3 regions of the Anaerostipes sp. 494a genome follow, and region 2 is predicted to be linked to each of the others. Evidence: predicted binding sites of a transcription regulator. Region 2 holds the regulator's gene; each other region holds the start of a gene.
What was found. Region 2 encodes Rex, which represses fermentation and respiration genes when NADH is low (regulators of the CRP and FNR family bind a similar motif). Its sites were predicted from a motif close to ATTGTTAANTANTTAACAAT; they were not measured.
Positions count from the first base shown of each region.

Region 1: BHF70_RS08325 (4Fe-4S dicluster domain-containing protein) is a predicted target of Rex. The motif match lies at 2,342-2,361, and genes of this name have one in related genera.
Region 3: BHF70_RS12080 (4Fe-4S dicluster domain-containing protein) is a predicted target of Rex. The motif match lies at 4,210-4,229, and genes of this name have one in related genera.

Region 1 is NZ_MJIF01000001.1:1,648,859-1,655,738, forward strand. Features, by position in the region: gene BHF70_RS08310 (DMT family transporter) at 1-306, shown strand, start outside; gene BHF70_RS12370 (EamA family transporter) at 322-549, shown strand; gene BHF70_RS08315 (Hsp20/alpha crystallin family protein) at 770-1,210, shown strand; gene BHF70_RS08320 (DnaJ C-terminal domain-containing protein) at 1,312-2,280, shown strand; gene BHF70_RS08325 (4Fe-4S dicluster domain-containing protein) at 2,407-3,855, shown strand; gene BHF70_RS08330 (MarR family winged helix-turn-helix transcriptional regulator) at 4,039-4,464, shown strand; gene BHF70_RS08335 (HAD hydrolase-like protein) at 4,553-4,801, shown strand; gene BHF70_RS08340 (ferredoxin domain-containing protein) at 4,934-5,479, shown strand; gene BHF70_RS08345 (PHP domain-containing protein) at 5,524-6,417, shown strand; fluoride riboswitch at 6,508-6,584, shown strand; gene BHF70_RS08350 (cation:proton antiporter) at 6,633-6,880, shown strand, end outside.
Region 2 is NZ_MJIF01000001.1:533,038-539,917, forward strand. Features, by position in the region: gene alr (alanine racemase) at 1-62, opposite strand, end outside; gene BHF70_RS02810 (bifunctional ADP-dependent NAD(P)H-hydrate dehydratase/NAD(P)H-hydrate epimerase) at 7-1,521, opposite strand; gene acpS (holo-ACP synthase) at 1,518-1,880, opposite strand; gene BHF70_RS02820 (redox-sensing transcriptional repressor Rex) at 1,886-2,536, opposite strand; gene BHF70_RS02825 (ABC-F family ATP-binding cassette domain-containing protein) at 2,714-4,609, shown strand; gene BHF70_RS02830 (glycosyltransferase family 2 protein) at 4,664-5,680, shown strand; gene BHF70_RS02835 (S8 family peptidase) at 5,756-6,655, shown strand; gene hemW (radical SAM family heme chaperone HemW) at 6,650-6,880, opposite strand, start outside.
Region 3 is NZ_MJIF01000001.1:2,419,147-2,426,026, forward strand. Features, by position in the region: gene BHF70_RS12070 (pyruvate carboxylase) at 1-3,365, shown strand, start outside; gene BHF70_RS12075 (ATP-dependent Clp protease proteolytic subunit) at 3,465-4,112, shown strand; gene BHF70_RS12080 (4Fe-4S dicluster domain-containing protein) at 4,249-5,736, shown strand; gene BHF70_RS12085 (C40 family peptidase) at 6,000-6,880, shown strand, end outside.

The sequences.
Region 1 (6,880 bases), 1.1 Mb from region 2:
ATATTTTCATGTATCATTTTAAAAGAAAAATTGACAATAATGAAAATCATAGCTATGATTAGCTCTTTTTTGGGGATAGTTATACTTTCTCTGGATAGTGGGAGTCATTCTTCTGGAAATGTATCTTTGGGGATGATCAGCTGTATTGTGGCAGCAGCATGTTATGGATTGTTTTCTGTTTTAAATAAGAAAGCAGACTGTAATCAGAATATTGCCATGATGATAATCTGGCTGATCACAGCGGTCTGTGCACTGGTATTTGGTGCACCAGTGGAAAAGTGGATTCCAATTCAGGGAATACAGTGAATCGGAATTCTATGGATTGGAGTGGTAATAAATGCTGTGGGATATCTTCTTTGGGCACTGGCGCTAAATGGAACTGAAAATACGGCAGCGATTGCTAATCTTGCATATTTCACGCCATTTCTATCATTGATTATTTCTGCTGTTTTTCTTAAGGAAAAAATACATATTCGGACAGTTGTGGCATTGATTTTTATTATTGGAGGAATTTTACTTCAATATGTGTATGACAGAAAAAAGGGATGAATCAACGCTCTGAGATATTTCAAATGTACGGCGTAGGTTAAAAAATTTTTCAAAAAAATTAGCACTCACCTGTTGACAGTGCTAACAATAGGTGTTATATTACATATAGAACAAAGGAAGAGGTAATAAAAGGAACCGAATTCATAGTTCAGGAAACCAGGCACATGAGAACAAACTCATAGTGTTAAACATAGATTGTTAGAAAAAGGAGAGATGACTTATGATGATGCCTAGTATTTTTGGAGGAAACTTATTTAATGACTGGATGGATTTTTCATTTCCTGATTTTGACGAGAAACTTTATGGTAAAAAGACTGCAGCTGTTATGAAAACAGATGTTAAAGAAAAAGACCATGGTTATGAAGTATCTATTGATCTGCCAGGATTCAAAAAAGATGAAGTAAAAGCAGAATTGAAAGATGGATATCTGACAATTTATGCAGCAAAAAATGTAAACAATGATGAGAAAGACAAAGACGGCAAATATATCAGACGTGAACGTTACAGTGGTAATATGAGCAGAAGCTTTTATGTAGGTGAAGAAGTTACGGAAAATGATATTCATGCCAAATTTGAAAATGGTATTCTGATGCTGGATATTCCAAAGAAAGAAGAAACAAAGAAGGCGGAAGAAAAACGATATGTAACTATTGAAGGATAATAACAAATTAAAAATGGTATTTCCCCGGGATGATTCCCGGGGATACTTTTATCTTTTATTACAGGAAACCAAACTGTCAAGGTATATAGGGGGTGGTAACATTGGCAGCAAAGAGAGATTGTTATGATATTCTGGGAATCAGTAAAAATGCGGATGATGCACAGATCAAAAGGGCTTATCGAAAACTTGCGAAAAAGTACCATCCGGATATGAATCCCGGCAATTCTCAGGCAGAACAGAAGTTTAAGGAAGTAACAGAAGCTTATGAGGTTTTAAGTGATCCGAAGAAGAAAAAGTTATACGATCAGTATGGATATGCAGCTTTTGATGGAACAGGCGAAGGAGAGAATCCTTTTAATGGAAATCAGGGAAATTATAGAGAATATCATTTTGAAAGTGGAGACATGGATGATATTTTCGGGGATATTTTTGGAGGAATGTTCGGGAATAAGAAAAAAGCTTCACAAGGATATAGAGGATACGGATTTCATGATGGGTTTGGCGGACAACATTTTCAGCAAAAAGGCTCTGATGCAGAAGCAGAAATATCCATCAGCTTTGATGAAGCGGTTTCAGGTTGTACAAAGACCATACATCTCCAGTCTTCTAATGGAGGTGTTCAGTCTCTTCAGGTTCGGATTCCAGCTGGTATAGATACAGGAAAGAGTATCCGGCTTCGTGGAAAAGGCAATTCGGGCCTTGGCGGTGGCGAGCCTGGGGATCTGTTGCTGAAAGTAACCGTGGGAACCAAACCAGGATATGAGAGAAAGGGAATGGATGTATATACAACAGTCAGCATTCCTTTCACCACAGCAGTATTTGGAGGAGAGGCTGTGGTAGAAACACTCTATGGAAATGTTGTTTGTAAAATCAGGGAAGGAACCCAGTCTGGAACGAAAATCAGACTTCGTGGAAAAGGTATTGTATCTATGAAGAATTCCTCTGTTCGCGGGGATCAGTATGTAACAGTACAGATTCAGGTTCCTACAAATTTAAGCCCGGAAGAGAAACAGAAACTTATAGAATATGACCATATTGTAAAACGAAAAAACAGAAAGCATGCAGTATAAAAAGAGTTAAAAAATCTAAGGATAAATACTACGAAAATAAGCAAATTTGTGTTATAATAAATATGTTAAAAAAATGACAAACAATGGCGGACTGGTAGAAAAAATAAGGAAATGAGGGAAAAGATAATGCTCGCAGACGCAAATTTGTTAAAAATTAAACATGCTGTACTTTATGAAGTTGCCAAACTTGCTTTTGAAGGTACACTGGAAGAGAACAGAGATAATATTGCCATGGAATTAATTCCTGGTCCAACACCACAATTTAGGTGTTGTATTTACAAAGAACGAGAGATTATTCGTCAGAGAGTTCGTTTAGCAGAAGGAAAAGCTCCAGGAGTGAAAGATGATGGAAATGTCATTCAGGTTATTTCATCTGCATGTGCAGACTGTCCGATTTCCAGTTATGTTGTTACGGAAAACTGTCAGAATTGTATCGGAAAAGCATGTATCAACGCATGTAAGTTTAGTGCTATTGAGAGCGGAAGAAAACGTTCACATATTGATCCATCAAAATGTAAAGAATGTGGACAGTGCGCTAAAGCATGTCCGTATAATGCTATTGCATATCTGCAAAGACCTTGTAAATTCAGCTGTCCGGTAGATGCCATTACATATGATGAACATGGTATTTCCATAATTAATGAAGAGAAATGTATCCGTTGCGGACAATGTATTCATAGCTGTCCGTTTGGTGCTATTGGTTCTAAAACATTCATTGTAGATGTAGTTGAAGCACTGAAGTCAGACAAAAAGGTTTATGCAATGGTTGCACCTGCTACAGAAGGACAGTTTGGCGAAAAAATTACAATGAGCAGCTGGAAGAATGCAATGAAAGAAGTAGGATTTGATGGATTCTTCGAAGTAGGGCTTGGCGGTGATATGACAGCAGCCTATGAATCTGAAGAATGGGCGGAAGCATATAAAGAAGGTAAGAAGATGACAACCTCCTGCTGTCCTGCTTTTGTTAATATGATTCATAAGCATTTTCCAGAATTAAAAGATCAGATTTCCACAACAGTTTCTCCGATGTGTGCAGTATCAAGACTGATCAAAGCAAAGGATCCTGATGCAGTAACTGTATTTATTGGGCCATGTCTTGGAAAGAAATCTGAAGTTGTAGATCAGAAGATTGAAGGAAATGCAGATTATGTATTAACCTACAGTGAAATTCGTGCCATTATGAAGGCAAAAGAAGTTGTTTTAAAACCGGCAGAAAATGATTATCAGGAATCTTCTGTTTATGGTAAAAAGTTTGCGACTTCTGGAGGAGTTACAGAAGCTGTAATTCAGAGTCTGAAAGAATCTGAAGAGGAGATTGATGCAAAGGTTTGTAAGGCAAACGGAGCAGCAGAATGTAAGAAGGCATTGTTGTTCCTGAAAGCTGGAAGATTACCGGAAGACTTTATTGAAGGTATGGTATGCGAAGGTGGATGTGTCAATGGACCAAGTTCATTTAACAAGCCAAATGTCAGCAAAAAGAGCAGAAATGCATTATTGAGTCAGGCAGATAAAAGAGAAATTCATGAAAATCTGAAGAATTATGATATGGATTCATTCTCTATGCATCGTGAATAAAATTTTATAGACGAATATCCTGCAGATAAATTTCTGCAGGATATTTTTATTACATAGGAAATTCCTTTGAATTTCCTATGTAATAAAAAATGTTCCGCGCGGATGTGCAAAAGAAAACAATTATTGACAAAATAAAGAAAAACACTTATAGTGTATATACACGAAAAGTAATAAGAGGTATATATGACACAAGTTAAAAGAAAAAAAAGCAGTTGTTATTGTATTAATTTAAGACAGGCAGCAAAGGTCATCTCAAACTTATATGATGATGCACTGAAATCGGTTGGGATTTCTGTGACCCAGTATTCATTATTGAGCAGTCTTGGGCATATGGAAAACTGTAATGTTAGTGATTTAGCGAAATATGTAGGACTGGAAAGGACAACTTTAGTGCGTACATTAAAACCTTTGACAGCAAAAGGCTTGGTGGTGGACGTATCAGAACCGGGAGAGCGGGATCGAAGATTGCGTCTTACCAATCAGGGAAAAACTGTTATTCGGAAAGCAAAAGAGTTGTGGAGTGAATCACAAAGGGAAATAGAACGTCGTATAGGGAAAGAGGATGCAGCGAAATTAGAAGAAATATTACTTCGACTTTTGGAGCAATAATTATATATAATCTATCAGCGGAAAATCCCGCAAAGCGGGATTTTTTTCTTAAAGAAATATGTGTATATACACGAAAAAGGAGGAAGCGATGAAAAAAGCAGTTATTTTTGACATGGATGGAGTAATCTCTGATTCTGAATATATAAATATTTTGGCAAAGCATAAATTATTGCAGAGCTTGGGAATCGAAGTTGATTGGCATTATCATGATCAATTTCTTGGAACGACTTATGAATTTATGTGGGAAAAGATGAAAGAAGAATTTCATTTACCAGAAGATGTCTCCTATTATGTTGAGACAGCAGAAAAGAAAAGCCAGATTCAGAAATTTTTTTAAAGGCAGCATCAATGCTTAAGGAAAAGCCAGAAGCTTTAAAACAGGATTTAACTCTGGCAGATCTTGTTGTATCGGATTTTGATACATTGACAATAGAGCAATTAATGGAAGATTAAAAGGAGGAAAAGTGTTATGATTTATAAAGAAAAACAAATGGAAGAACAGGCGGTTTTGCAAACAGCAGCCAGAATGTGTGCAGCGGCGAGAACAGCTCCAAAAACCAAAGGAATTGATGATATTCAGACGATGGTTCTTACTGGAGAAGATAAAGACCGGTTAGCGGACGAAATGGAAAAAATCGGGCAACGGGATTTTGGAGAAAAGGCAGAGGACTGGTATATAAGAGATGCACGCAATGTAAAAGCGGCAGATGCCATTATATTAATCGGAGTAAAACGTACATATCGAGGAGTACAGAAATGCGGATTCTGTGGATTTAAAGATTGCGGTGAGTGTAGAGCTAAAAATGGAAGATGTGCATTCCAGTTTGTAGATCTGGGAATTGCACTTTCGTCTGCGGTGGCAGTGGCGGCGGATGCAAGAGTAGACAATCGAATTATGTTTTCAGCAGGAAAGGCAGCAATGGAAATGTTTGACACATCAGATGATGTAATATGGCAGGGAATCCCGATCAGTGTGTCTGGAAAAAATGTTTTCTTTGACCGGAAGAAAAAATAAAAAACTGGAGCAAATTACATAAACAAAGAGGAAAGGTGTGAAAAATGAAAAATTACATTGATTTGCATATGCATAGTATATATAGTGATGATGGAGAATATATGCCGTCCAGACTGGTAGAAATGTGTGCAGAGAAGGGAATTCAGATTATGGCAATTGCTGATCATAATAAGGTCGATGCAATTACTGAAGCGAAACAAAGAGCGAAAGAATTGGGAATTCAGTACATTCCGGCGATTGAAATTGATTGTACATATCAGGATATTAATCTGCATGTAGTTGGATATGGAATTAATGATAAAGCTCCAGAATTTACAGTTTTGGGTGAATCTGTTCTAAACCAGGAGCTGGAACTTTCCATGAAAAAAATTGAATTAACAAAGCAGCTTGGTTTTCAGGTATCCAAAGAAGAATTAGATCAGTTATCTGACAATGGGGTGTATACAGGAGAGATGTTTGGAGAAATAATTTTAGCAAAAGAGGAATATGAGAAACATCCATTATTAACACCATATCGAAAAGGCGGAGATAGAAGTGACAATCCATATGTAAATTTCTACTGGGATTTTTATGCACAAGGGAAACCATGCTATACGAAAGTAATTTATCCATCTCTTGCGGAAATAGTAGATTTGATACACAGAAACGGAGGGAAAGCAGTACTGGCACATCCGGGAGAAAATTTAAAAGGAAGATTTGAAATTTTTGATGAAATGATGGAGGCTGTAAAATTCGATGGAGTTGAGGCATTCAGTAACTATCATGATGCGGAAACAGTGGATTATTTTTATAAAAAAGGGCAGGAGTATGGAATCATGACAACTTGTGGAAGTGACTTTCATGGAAAAACCAAACCTGCAATTCAACTGGGTGAATCTCATTGTCAATATGATCAGAAATTTATAGAAAAAGCATTAGGAGAAAATGGTCTAATTTAATTGGAGCTTTTGTAATCGAATGATAGAAAGATATGCTTATAATATTCAGAGGGATGATGATTATTGAAAAATGGTATAGATTGTGTTAGGATTATACATGGGAATGAAGTACTCCCTTAGTATTTATACTTAAACCGCTTATTAGAGCTGATGACTTCTGCAATTATAATACGCAGAAGCTATCGGCTTTTTCTGCGTAAAAAGGAGATTTTTTTATGTTATTAAGTGTTGCATTAATTTTAAGTTTAGGCATGATTTTAGGATGGTTATGCCAGAAATGTAAATTACCTAGTTTGTTGGGAATGCTGATTACAGGTATTATATTGGGACCATATGTTTTGAATCTGATTGATCCCAGCATACTTTCCATCTCATCTGAACTTCGTAAAATAGCATTGATAATTATATTGACCAGGGCGGGATTAAACCTTGATATTTCCGGACTAAAAAAAATAGGGAGACC
Region 2 (6,880 bases):
TTTATATTATTGCAGATTGCATCCAGATCGATAACTGCATGCACCCGGTAATACTGATTCATATTCTCCTCCTGTTACATCTTTTATGTGTTTTAAAATATCTGACGCTATCATGCTATATGGACCCTTTTCATCTCTTGCGGCATTTCCTGCAAGTCCATGAAGATACACACCCTTTATGGCTGCCTCATAGGAAGACATTCCAGAACCAAGAAGCCCGGCAATCATTCCAGCCAGAACATCTCCGCTTCCGCCTGTTGCCATTCCATGATTTCCACTTTGATTGATATATAGCAAATGAGATTTTTCTGTCACTACTGTTGCTGCATCTTTTAACACAGCCGTTCCATGGTACTTTCGGGCAATGTCCTCTGCTGCCTGACAGATATCTTTTTTTATTTCTTCCAGCGGCTTTGACAACAGTCTGGCACCTTCCATAAGATGAGGTGTCAAAATAAGACCGTATTCATATTGTACATCCATTTGATACCTGCTGATAGTATTCAACCCATCTGCATCGATGATCAATGGCTTTTTCCCATGCTCCATTATATACTGTAGCATATCTCTGGTCTGTTCTGATACCCCGATTCCCGGTCCAAACAAAATACAGTCACACCATTCCAAAGATTCTTTCAGCTGGTTTCTTGTTCCAAAAAGGCACTCTGGCAGCCTTGTTTGTAATATTCCTCGGTTTGATTCGTCAGAAAGAATCTTTACCAGTCCGGCTCCCATTCTTAAAGCAGCTTCTCCTGCAAAAGCCGCTGCTCCTGACATGGTTTCATTACCTGTTATCATAAGGATTTTACCATAAGTTCCTTTATTGGAATCATTGGCCCTCGGCGGCATTATATTCCTTTCATCCGCAAATGTAAAGGCACTTGCATATTCTTGTATGGTCTGATCATGAAATCCAATAGATACCAGTTTTGTAATACCACAATAATCTTTGCCCGGATACAGCAAATGACCTCTTTTTAATCCTCCAAATGTCACTGTTACATCAGCATTCACTGCACAGCCAAGAACTTTCCCGCTGTCTCCGCTGATTCCAGAAGGAATATCAATGGAAATAACTTTCTTTCCAGACTGATTAATCTGTTGAATTACCTCTTTGAAAATGCCTCCTACTTCTCTTGATAGACCCACACCAAAGATTCCTTCAACCAAAAAATCATATTTTTCATATTTCACATCATCAACAGGATAAAATCCTAGATTTTCTAAAATTGAAAGTTGCAGTTTTAAATCTTTTGAAGCCTTTTCTACATTTCCAACAATAGTAAAATCTATCCTATATTTCTGTTCAAGGAGAATCCTTGCCGCAGCCAGTGCATCTCCTCCATTATTTCCTGTACCTGCAATTATCAAAATACGACTTTCTTTTTTCGCATATTCTTTCACCACATTTGCCACAGCCTCTGAAGCTCTCTCCATTAACACTAAGCCCGGAATTCCTATTTGATCAATAGTTTTTCTATCAATATCCTGCATTTCTTTATTTGTCAAAACATATTTCATAAGCACTCTCCTATCGCAAATGCCTGTGTATATTTCCCTGTATTTGTAATGGAAATATGAATTTTTTCAATTTTAAGATTTTCCGCCATTTTTTCTGCCTGTCCATACAATTTTACATATGGTTTACCTTTATGATCTCTAAGTACTTCTATCTCATTTGCTTCTACACCGAAAAAGCCGGTCCCAAATACTTTGGAAACGGCTTCCTTTACAGCAAAATTACCAGCTAAAGTCGTAGCATTATTATTTGCATCGGATAATTCATTTGTCGTAAATATTCGATTCAGAGTTTTATGCCTTGAGATCATTTTCTGAATCCTGCTGATTTCTACCAGATCTGTTCCTATCCCGACAATCATCTTTCTTACTCTCCATTCTCTTCCCGATTATGTATATTGTAAGTCAATGTCATTAAACTTTCAGCAAGATGTACATTTTCTACTGTAACATTTTCCGGAAGATGCAAATCCACTGGAGCGAAGTTCCAAAATCCTCGAATACCCCATTCAACCATCTTTTTAGCTATACTTGGAGCCTGGTCTTTTGGAAGTGTCAATGCTGCAATCTTGATATTATGGTGTTTGATATAATCTTCCATATCATCAATATCCAGCACTTTAACTCCACGAACAGAAATACCTATCAGTTTTGGATTGACATCAAATAACGCCATTACTTTGTATCCATAATCTTCATTGAATGACTGATAATTCGCAAGGGCCTGTCCCAGGTTTCCTGCTCCGACAATGATCATATCATTTCTCTTATCCAGCCCTAAAATTTTTCCAATTTCGGTGTACAGATTTTCCACATTATATCCGTAGCCCTGTTGTCCAAATCCTCCAAAATTATTTAAATCCTGGCGTATCTGAGATGCTGTTACCATCATACGTTCACTCAGTTCCTTAGAAGAAATTCTGGTAATATTTTTTGCCTTTAATGCACCAAGATATCGGAAATATCTTGGAAGACGTTTTATTACAGCTGATGAAATATTTTTATTTGTATTTCCCATTTTATTTCCTCCAAACTTTATTTCTATTTTAATTATATAAGATTGTCTAATAACTGTCAATCTTTCTCATTAGTTTCCAAATGAAAATTATTCCATTTTATATGAAAATATGATATTCTGAATTCTAGTGTCTTCATTGAAAATAATATTTTATATAATAGAAGGAGTTATTGACTTATGATTTTATCATGCCAGAATATTTGTAAAACATTTGTCGAAAAACCTGTTTTACAGAATATTTCATTCCACTTAAATGAAAATGACCGACTGGCGATTATCGGATATAACGGTGCAGGAAAATCCACATTATTAAAAATTCTCGTTGGAGAAATAAGTGCAGATGACGGAGAAGTATCCATGAAAAAAGATACATCTCTAGGATATCTGGCACAGCATCAGAATCATAGCTTTCACCATACAATCTTTGATGAACTGCTTTCCGTAAAGCAGGAAATAATTGAACTGGACCATGAAATGCGAACATGCGAACACGAAATGCAACATTTAAGTGGTGAAGAACTTGAGCAGAAAATGAAACAATATACCAATGCCACCCATCGTTTTGAACAGTTAAATGGATTTGCATACAAAAGTGAAATTACCGGGATTTTAAAAGGACTTGGATTTTGTGAAGAAGATTTCCAGAAACAGATCAGTACATTATCAGGAGGGCAAATGACACGTGTAGCCCTCGGAAAACTTCTATTGAAAAATCCTGATGTTTTATTACTGGACGAGCCTACCAATCATCTGGATGTAGAATCCATTCGATGGCTGGAAAATTACCTGTCCCATTATAACGGAGCGGTGATTATCGTATCCCATGACCGCTATTTTCTTGACAAGATTGTCAACAAAGTTATGGAAATCGAACTGGGAAAATCTATGCTTTTTGATGGAAATTATTCTCAATTTATTCAAAAACGAGATCAGATCAAAGCTATCCGCCAAAAGGAATATGAAAATCAGCAGCAGGAAATTAAACACCAGCAGGAAGTTATCAAAAAACTAAAGCAATTTAATCGCGAAAAATCCATTCGACGTGCTGAAAGTCGCGAAAAAGCCTTAAATAAGATGGAAATTCTTGAGAAACCAATGGAATATAATTCTGATATGCGTCTTATCATTGAACCTGAAGTAATCAGCGGTAATGATGTTCTGACATTAAAAGATGTGAAAAAATCATTCGGCTCAAAGCCTCTGTTTGATCATATCAGCTGTAATATTTTTAGAGGTGAACGTGTTGCTCTGATCGGACCAAATGGTACTGGAAAAACAACATTATTGAAAATCATATGTAAAAAGATCAGTAAAAACAGTGGTCTGATTCAGCTTGGGGCTGGTGTATCTATCGGATATTATGACCAGGCTCAAGATAACCTGGACGATTCAAAAACAATTTTTGATGAAATATCCGACTCATATCCAGACCTTACAAATACAAAAATACGAAATACTCTGGCAGCATTTCTGTTTTATGGAGAAGATGTTTTTCGACCGATATCTTCTTTAAGCGGAGGAGAAAAAGGGCGTGTATCTCTGGCAAAACTAATGCTTTCTCATGCCAATTTTCTGATTCTGGACGAGCCTACAAACCATTTGGATATCCATTCAAAAGAAATATTGGAATCTGCCATGAACGCTTATACAGGAACAATTTTTTACGTTTCTCATGATCGCTATTTTATTAACAAAACATCTACCCGTATTCTTGAAATTTCTGATAGCGGATTGACATCTTATACTGGTAATTATCAGGATTATTTAAAACAAAAAGAAAAAGAAGCCATTATTACTGCAGATAATAACCCGGCAGAAGAAATCACGGAATCCAAGCTTGACTGGCAGCAGCAGAAAGAACTTCAGGCAAAACAGCGGAAAAAGGAAAATCGCCTAAAAAAAGTCGAAGAACAAATCACACAGCTAGAAGAACGCCAGTCTGAGATTGAAGAACAAATGGCACTGCCAGAAATTGCTACAGATGTTGCAAAACTAATGGAGCTCGGTAATGAGCAGGCTTCTATTACTGATTCTCTGGAAGAATTGTATGAAGAATGGGAAACCCTTTGCTAATTTTGTAAAAAGGGGTATAATTAGAGAAATCATAATAATTATATGGAGGTTATCATGAAATTATTATCCTTTGTAGTACCTTGCTATAACTCTCAGGAATATATGCGTCACTGCATTGACACACTTTTACCAGGTGGCGAAAATGTTGAAATTTTAATCGTTAATGATGGTTCTTCTGATCATACTGCAGCAATTGCAGATGAATATCAGAGAAAATATCCTACTATTTGCCGTGCCATCCACCAGGAGAATAAAGGACACGGCGGCGCAGTCAATGCCGGAATTGCCAATGCCACCGGCATATACTTAAAAGTTGTAGACAGCGATGACTGGGTTAATCAGGCAGCCTATGACAAAATCATGGATACTTTATCTAGTTTCTATGAAAAAGGAACTGTTCTTGACATGCTTCTTGCAAACTATGTTTACGAAAAACAGGGTGCCAGAAAAAAAACTGTTATCCATTATCGTCATGCCATTCCTCACAATAAAGTATTCTGCTGGAATGATGTAAAACGATTTCCTATTGGACAGTATATTCTTATGCATTCTGTTATTTATCGTACAGCACTGCTTCGGGAATGCCAGCTAAAACTTCCAGAACATACATTTTATGTTGACAACATTTATGTATATAAACCACTTCCATATGTAAAAAACATGTATTATCTGGATGTAAATTTCTACCGCTATTTTATCGGTCGAGATGATCAGTCTGTAAACGAAATAAATATGATTAAGAGAATCGATCAGCAGTTTTTAGTTACAAAAATCATGATTGATTATATGGCTGGTTTCAACATCACCACCAAACCTCTTGCCCGTTATATGCGGCATTATCTGTCTATCATCATGTGTATTTCTTCTATTATTGCCTTGAAATCAGGCAAGCCGGAGCATATTCAGATGAAGAAAGAATTATGGAAATATCTATATGATAAAGATAAATCTCTTTATCGTAAAATTCGCCACAGCATTGTTGGCTATGCAGTAAATCTTCCAGGAAGAGGCGGAAGAAAAACAACCATTGGTATATACAAAGCCGCGAGAAAATTTATCGGTTTTAATTAATTTTCTCACCCCACATCTGATGTATCCTTTTTCTCTGCTGTACGTATTCTATAATATAACAGTAGGGAGAAATCTATGTTACAATCCATCTCAGAACAAATTCATGCAGATCTTGCTCATAAACAGGGTCTTATGGGAAAAGGAATCGGTATTGCTTTTCTGGATACCGGTCTTTTTCCCCATAAAGACTTTGCTCCAGCTGATCATCGTATTGCTGCATTTATTGACTTTGTTAATCATAAAACCAAATACTATGACGACAATGGACATGGTACTCATATTACCGGAATAGCAGCTTCTTCCTGTCCTTATGGCAATGATATTCTTGGGATTGCTCCGAAATCACACATTATCTCATTAAAAGTTTTAAATTCTTTTGGAAATGGTATTCCATCCGCTTTTATCCGCGGTCTGGATTGGATTCATACAAACTATCAGAGTTATGATATTCGAATCGTAAACATCTCCATAGGCACTGCGCAAACCAACGAAGATGAATCTTCCAGAGAGATTCTTCGCTATGTGGATCAATTATGGGATGATGGTCTTATCGTTTGTATTGCCGGAGGCAATCACGGTCCAGGTCCTCAGAGTATCTCTATTCCCGGAAACAGCAGAAAAATCATCACCGTTGGTTCCAGCGATGACTTTATGAAAATCATAGGTAATTACCGTTTTTCCAGTCACTATTCCGGAAGAGGACCAACTCGTTCTTGTGTTATGAAACCTGATGTTGTAGCACCAGGAACAAATATTTATTCCTGCAGTATCAACAACCACTACACTATAAAAAGCGGTACTTCAATGGCAACCCCTGTGGTTTCCGGTGCAATGGCACTTTTAATCGAAAAATATCCATATTACACCAATAAAGACGCAAAACTAAAATTAAAAAACAATTGCGACCAATTAAAAACCCCCAGACACCATCAGGGCTGGGGGAAAATCAATCTAAAAAAATTATTAGACCTATAACAGGAATTCACACAATACCTGATTGCTGATAAGAATTCCTTTTTCCGTCAATGATAACATATCATCCTTTTCTTTCATCCATCCGCAGCCTATGGCTTTCTCTATTACATTCCTATAAAAATAATTCATAGGCTGATGGAATTTTTGCCTAAATTCTGTTCTTGATACCCCTTTGGTTTTACGAAGCCCCAAAAACATAAATTCTTCTATTTGTGCTTCCAAGGT
Region 3 (6,880 bases), 1.9 Mb from region 2:
CAGTTGGTGTATTTTCCAAAGAAGATCGTTATGCACTGTTCCGTTCCAAGGCAGATGAATCATATCAGCTGAATCCTGATAAGGGACCAATTGATGCATATCTTGATATTAATACGATTATTCGTATTGCAAAAGAAAAAAATGTTGATGCTATTCATCCTGGTTATGGATTTCTTTCAGAAAATCCAGAATTTGTAGATGCCTGTGAAAAGAATGGAATTACATTTATCGGGCCTTCTTCTGACCTGATGCGCAAAATGGGAGATAAAATTTCATCCAAACAGATGGCAATCGAAGCAGATGTGCCGATTATTCCTGGTGTAGACCATGCAGTTCATGAACTGGATGAGGTCTTGAAGATTGCAGATCAGGTTGGATATCCGGTTATGTTAAAGGCTTCCAACGGAGGAGGCGGACGTGGAATGCGTATCGTAAACTCTGCAGAGGAAATGCCTAAAGAATATGCCGAAGCAAGAGATGAATCCAAAAAAGCATTTGGAGATGATCAGATCTTTGTTGAAAAATACTTAAAGAGTCCAAAACATATAGAAGTGCAGATCATTGGAGATCAGTATGGAGAAGTTGTCCATCTGTATGATCGTGATTGTTCTGTACAGAGAAGACATCAGAAAGTTGTAGAATATGCACCTGCATTCAGTGTACCGGAAGAAGTACGTCAGCAGATTTTTGATTGTTCTATCCGTCTTGCAAAACATGTAGATTATAAGAATGCCGGAACATTGGAATTTCTCGTAGATGCAGATAATAATGCATATTTTATTGAAATGAATCCTCGTGTCCAGGTAGAACATACAATTACAGAAGCTGTTACAGGTATTGACATCGTTCAGACTCAGATTCTTGTGGCTGAAGGTTATCCGTTGGATTCCAGCGAAATTGGAATTAAATCACAGAAAGATATTGTATGTAATGGCTATTCTGTTCAGACACGTATTACCACAGAAGATCCTTTAAATAACTTCCTTCCAGATACAGGAAAGATTACAGTATATCGTTCCGGAGCAGGTAATGGTATTCGTCTGGATGGTGGAAATGCTTATGCAGGAGCGGAAATTACTCCATATTATGACAGCCTTCTTGTAAAAGCAATTTCTCATGATCGTACTTTTGAGCGTGCAGTTGATAAATCTATTCGTGTATTAAAGGAAACAAGAATTCGTGGAGTGAAGACAAATATTCCTTTCCTGATCAATGTACTGAATCATGATACATTCCGCAGCGGAAAATGTTATACAACATTTATCGAAGATACACCGGAACTGTTTATGCTTCCGGAAAGCCAGGACAGAGCTACAAAAATTCTGGAATTTCTTGGAAACAAGATGGTTAATGTTCAGCATGCAGAGGATAAGCCATATTTTGAAAATACAACAGCTCCTAAATATGATAAAGAACGTTCTGTATATGGTTCCAGAGATGAATTTCTGAAGCTTGGTGCCAAAGGATTTACCCAGAAAATCCTGACACAGGATAAATTATATATAACAGATACAACCATGCGTGATGCTCAGCAGTCATTGATGGCGACACGTATGAGAACGAGAGATCTGGTTATGGCATCTGAAGCAACTAATGCATTTATGCAGGAAGCTTTTTCTGTTGAAGCATGGGGTGGGGCAACATATGATACAGCATATCGTTTCCTTAAGGAATCACCATGGAAGAGACTATCTGCATTAAGAGAACGTATGCCAAATACTTTGATCCAGATGCTTCTTCGTGCATCCAATGCAGTAGGATATAGTAATTATCCAGATAATGTGGTTCAGCAGTTTATTATGGAAGCTGCCGGACATGGTGTGGATGTTTTCCGTATTTTTGACAGTTTAAACTGGGTTGAAAATATGAAAATGCCAATTGAGATTGCTTTAAAAACTGGAAAGATCGTAGAAGGTGCTATTTGTTATACAGGAGATATTCTTGATCCAAATGAAACAAAATATACATTAGATTATTATGTAAAGAAAGCCAAAGAACTGGAAAGCCTTGGTGTTCATATCTTTACTATTAAGGATATGGCAGGTCTTGTAAAACCATATGCAGCTGAAAAACTGATTTCAACATTAAAATCTGAATTAAAGATTCCGGTAAATCTTCATACACATGATTCTACAGGAAATGGTGTCAGTACATTACTGAAAGCTGCAGAAGCCGGACTTGATATTGCTGACTGTGCTATTGGATCTATGAGTTCCATGACAAGTAACCCATGTATGAATTCACTTGTTGAAGCTTTAAAAGGAACTAAGAGAGATACAAAACTGAATCCGGATGAATTGACAGAGTTAAGTCAGTATTATGCAAGAATTCGTCCAGTCTACAAGCAGTTTGAAAGCGGCATGGATGCACCGAATACAGAAATTTATAAATACGAGATTCCTGGAGGACAGTATTCTAATCTGCTTGCACAGGTTAAGGAAATGGGTGCTGCAGAAGATTTCGAAGCTATAAAAGGTCTTTATAAAGATGCAAACCATCTTCTGGGAAATATTGTAAAGGTTACTCCATCTTCTAAAGTTGTTGGTGATTTTGCCATCTTTATGTTTAAAAATGGATTGACAAAAGATAATATTCTCACAGAAGGAAAGAATTTATCATATCCTGATTCTGTTGTAGAGTATTTTGAAGGAATGATCGGACAGCCGGAAGGTGGATTCCCGAAAGAACTTCAGGAAATTGTTTTAAAAGGAAAGAAACCTATTTCCGTACGTCCGGGAAGTCTGCTTCCAGATGAAGACTTTGATTATATTAAAAACGGATTAAAAGAAAACTTCTATATGGATAGCATGGAAGACCCTGAGGTTCTTCATCAGAAGGCATTAAGTTATGCTCTGTATCCGAAGGTTTATGAAGATTACTGCCGACATTTCGAAGCTTATAATGATGTTACAGGGCTGGAAAGTCATGTGTACTTCTATGGACTTCGTAAGGGAGAAGAAACAGTCCTGAAACTTGACGAAGGTAAATTTCTAATTATCAAATTTATTGATATGTCTGAACCAGATGAAGATGGCTACCGTTGCCTTGACTTTGAAGTAAATGGATCTATTCGAGAGATTAAAGTTTTGGATAAAAATCTTGAAGTTAAAGCAGACAGAAGAGTAAAAGCTGATAAATCTAATCCGGGACATCTTGGATCTACAATCCCTGGAACTGTTGGAAAAATCCTTGTTAAAGAAGGAGATGAAGTAACAGTAAATATGCCATTGATGACAGTGGAAGCCATGAAGATGGAAACAACGGTTGTATCTAAAGTAGATGGTACTGTTGATAAGATTTATGTCAAAGAAGGAGAACAGGTAAATCAGGAAGATCTGTTGATTTCTTTTGAAATTGCTGAATAGAAAAGAAAAATAACGAAAAAATAAGAAGAAGGAAGTAGATGAAACTTCCTTCTTTTTGTTTTTTCTATCAGAAAAATTTTTTGAAAGTGAGGTATGGCAATGGATGAAGAACGAAGAAATGAGATAAAAGATTCTGGTTCAACAGATATAAATGGAATTCATATTATGACCATTATTGGAGAAATCGAAGGACATCAGGCAGCTTCTCAAGGTGCAAAAACAACAAAATATGAGCATATGATTCCCATGCTTGCAAAAGTAGAAAATGACGATAAGATTAAGGGAGTTTTGATTTTGATCAATACCATAGGAGGAGATGTGGAATGCGGTCTGGCACTGGCAGAACTTATTGCTTCCTTAAGCAAGCCTACAGTTTCACTGGTATTGGGTGGAAGTCATTCTATTGGTGTTCCACTGGCTGTTTCAGCTGATTACTCTTTCATAGTAAAAAGTGCTACAATGATGATACATCCGGTAAGAACAGGTGGAACTTTTATTGGAGTAATTCAAAGCTATCGTAATATTGAGAAAATCCAGGACAGAATTACCAGATTTATCAGTGATCATTCTGGTATGAATCAGAAGCAGGTTGAGGAACTGATGCTTGCTGTTGGGGAACAGGTAAAGGATGCAGGAACGATTCTTGAAGGAGAGGAAGCAGTAAGATATGGACTGATTAATCAGATTGGAGGAATGAAAGAGGCATTTAAAAAGTTAAGTGAGCTTTGTAAAAATAAATATTGTTGAAAATGAAAGAAATGTATGAAATATTGTGCAATTTTTTGGAGATAAAATACAAAAAAGTACTTTAATTTTTCTCTCTCATCGTGTAAAATAAAAGAGGATTGTTTTTTATTTAACAAACATTTTGAAGGAGGATAAGATGAGAGGAATTGAAACCCCTGTTCGCGACATTCGTAAACGAGTATTTAAGGAAATTGCAAAATTTGCTTATGAAAAAAAAGATTTAAGCTTAATTGAAGATTTACCATATGAAATTGTCCCTGGAGAGGTTGCCACATATCGTGATAGTATTTATCGTGAAAGAGCAATCGTTGGTGAAAGAATTCGTCTTGCCATGGGGATGTCTTTAAGACCTGCAGATAAACCGGCAAGAATTACAAAAGGAATTGATGAAAGTAATATTTCAGAAAAATATTATGAACCACCTCTTTTACAGGTAATTCCATCTGCATGTAATGCATGTAAAGATAAGGCATTTATTGTCGGTGGTGAGTGTCAGGGATGTATGGCACATCCATGTATGGAAGTCTGTCCTAAAAATGCAATCAGCTTTGTAGATGGATATTCTTATATTGATCAGGATAAATGTATCAAATGTGGACAGTGTAGAAAAGTCTGTCCTTATGGTGCAATTCATGAAAGAAAAAGACCTTGTGAAGTTGCCTGTGGTGTTGGTGCCATTGAAACTGATTATGCAGGACGTGCGGTAATCAATCCTGATAAATGTGTATCCTGTGGTATGTGCATGGTTAACTGTCCATTTGGAGCTATTGCAGATAAATCCCAGATTTATCAGCTGATTAAAGCGATGAATGAAGGAAGTGAAGTTATTGCTATTCTTGCACCTGCTTTTGTTGGTCAGTTTGGACCGAAAGCTTCTCCAAATAAGATTAAAGCCGCATTGCTGGATATCGGATTTGCGGATGTATGGGAAGTTGCAGTTGGTGCGGATGCAGGAGCTCTTGAAGAAGCAGAACATTATGCACATAGTGTTGCAACTGGAGAGGTTCCGTTTTTACTGACATCCTGTTGTCCATCATGGTCTATGCTCGGAAAGAAATATTTCCCAGAAGTAATTGAGCAGATTTCCAATGCCTTGACACCAATGGTTGCTACAGCGAGAGCAGCAAGACAGACAAATCAGAATGCAAAAATCGTATTTGTAGGTCCATGTGTAGCAAAGAAACTGGAAGCATCCAGAAAAACTGTTCGCAGTGAAGTGGATTTTGTTATTACATTTGAAGAGTTAGCAGCTATGTTTGAAGCAAAAGAAATCGATTTCAATACTTACGATAAAGAAGTAGAAATGAATGATGCTTTTGGTGCAGGTAGAGGATATGCAGTTGCCAGTGGTGTATCCACAGCAATCGAAGCTTGTATCAACGAATATTATCCAGGTACAGAAGTGAAGATCGATCATGTTGAAGGACTTGCTGAATGTAAGAAGATGCTTCTTCAGGCAAAAGCCGGAAAGAAAAACGGATATCTGATCGAAGGTATGGGATGTCCTGGAGGATGTGTTGCCGGAGCAGGAACCAATATACCAGTTATTAAAGCTGGAGTACAGGTTAAGAAATTTGTCAATGAAGCAGAATCCTTTGTTCCACCAGAAACAGCAAAATACTAAATTGATTAAACTTTAATTAGAGATTACTTGAAACTCCTGGAATTCCAGGAGTTTCTTTTTGTATGGAAGAGATTTTTAAAATAATTATTCGGAGATCTTTCTTCTATGATTGAATATTGCAGATATGGATCATCATGGATTAAATATTACGGAAGTATTACAAAAACATTTGAAAAACAAAATCAATATGGTATAATATATATAGGTAAAAGATTATTTTACTGAATATTTGCAGGAAGGAGGAAAGCCGCGAAAAAAATATTATGAATAAGAAATCTTTAAGAATTGTTTTACTGAGTATAATCTGTGGACTTATGCTGGCAATATGTTTTGAAATTAAACATGTTGATGCTGCAACAACTTACAGCAGATATGTAACAGCTAGTTCATTGAACATTCGAAAGAAAGCATCAAACGGTGGAGCAGTTGTAGGTTCTTATAAAAAGGGAACAAAAATAACCTGTTATGGAACCAGTGGCAGTTGGACAAAGGTAAAATATAGTGGATCTTATCGATATGTATCTACACGTTATCTGTCCAGCAGTGCACCGAAAGTTACGACAAGTATAACCTCAACGTACATAAGATACGTAACGGCCAGTTCGTTGAATATTCGAAAGAAAGCATCAAACAGTGGAGCGATTGTAGGTTCTTACAAAAGAGGAAGCAAAATAACCTGTTATGGAACCAGTGGCAGTTGGACAAAGATAAAATATAGTGGATCTTATAGATACATATCTACAAGTTATCTTTCCAGTAAAGTGCCAAGTACTGTGAGTTCCACAGCTTCGATTACCGGAAGTTCTGTAGCAAGATATGCGTTGCAGTTTGTTGGAAACCCATATGTATGGGGAGGTTCCAGCTTGACGAAAGGAGCGGACTGTTCTGGATTTACCATGGCAGTGTATGCACATTATGGATATAGTCTTCCACATAGTTCTATCAGTCAGAGATCTTGTGGGACACCCGTTAGCTGGGCAAATAAGCAGGCAGGAGATTTGATCTGTTATAATGCAATCAACGGAGTTGGACATGTGGGAATTTACATAGGAAATAATCAGGTGGTTCATGCGGGAAGTAAATCTACAGGTATTCATGTATCCGCAGCTGATTATCGGTCAGTAAACTGTGTAAGACGAATTAT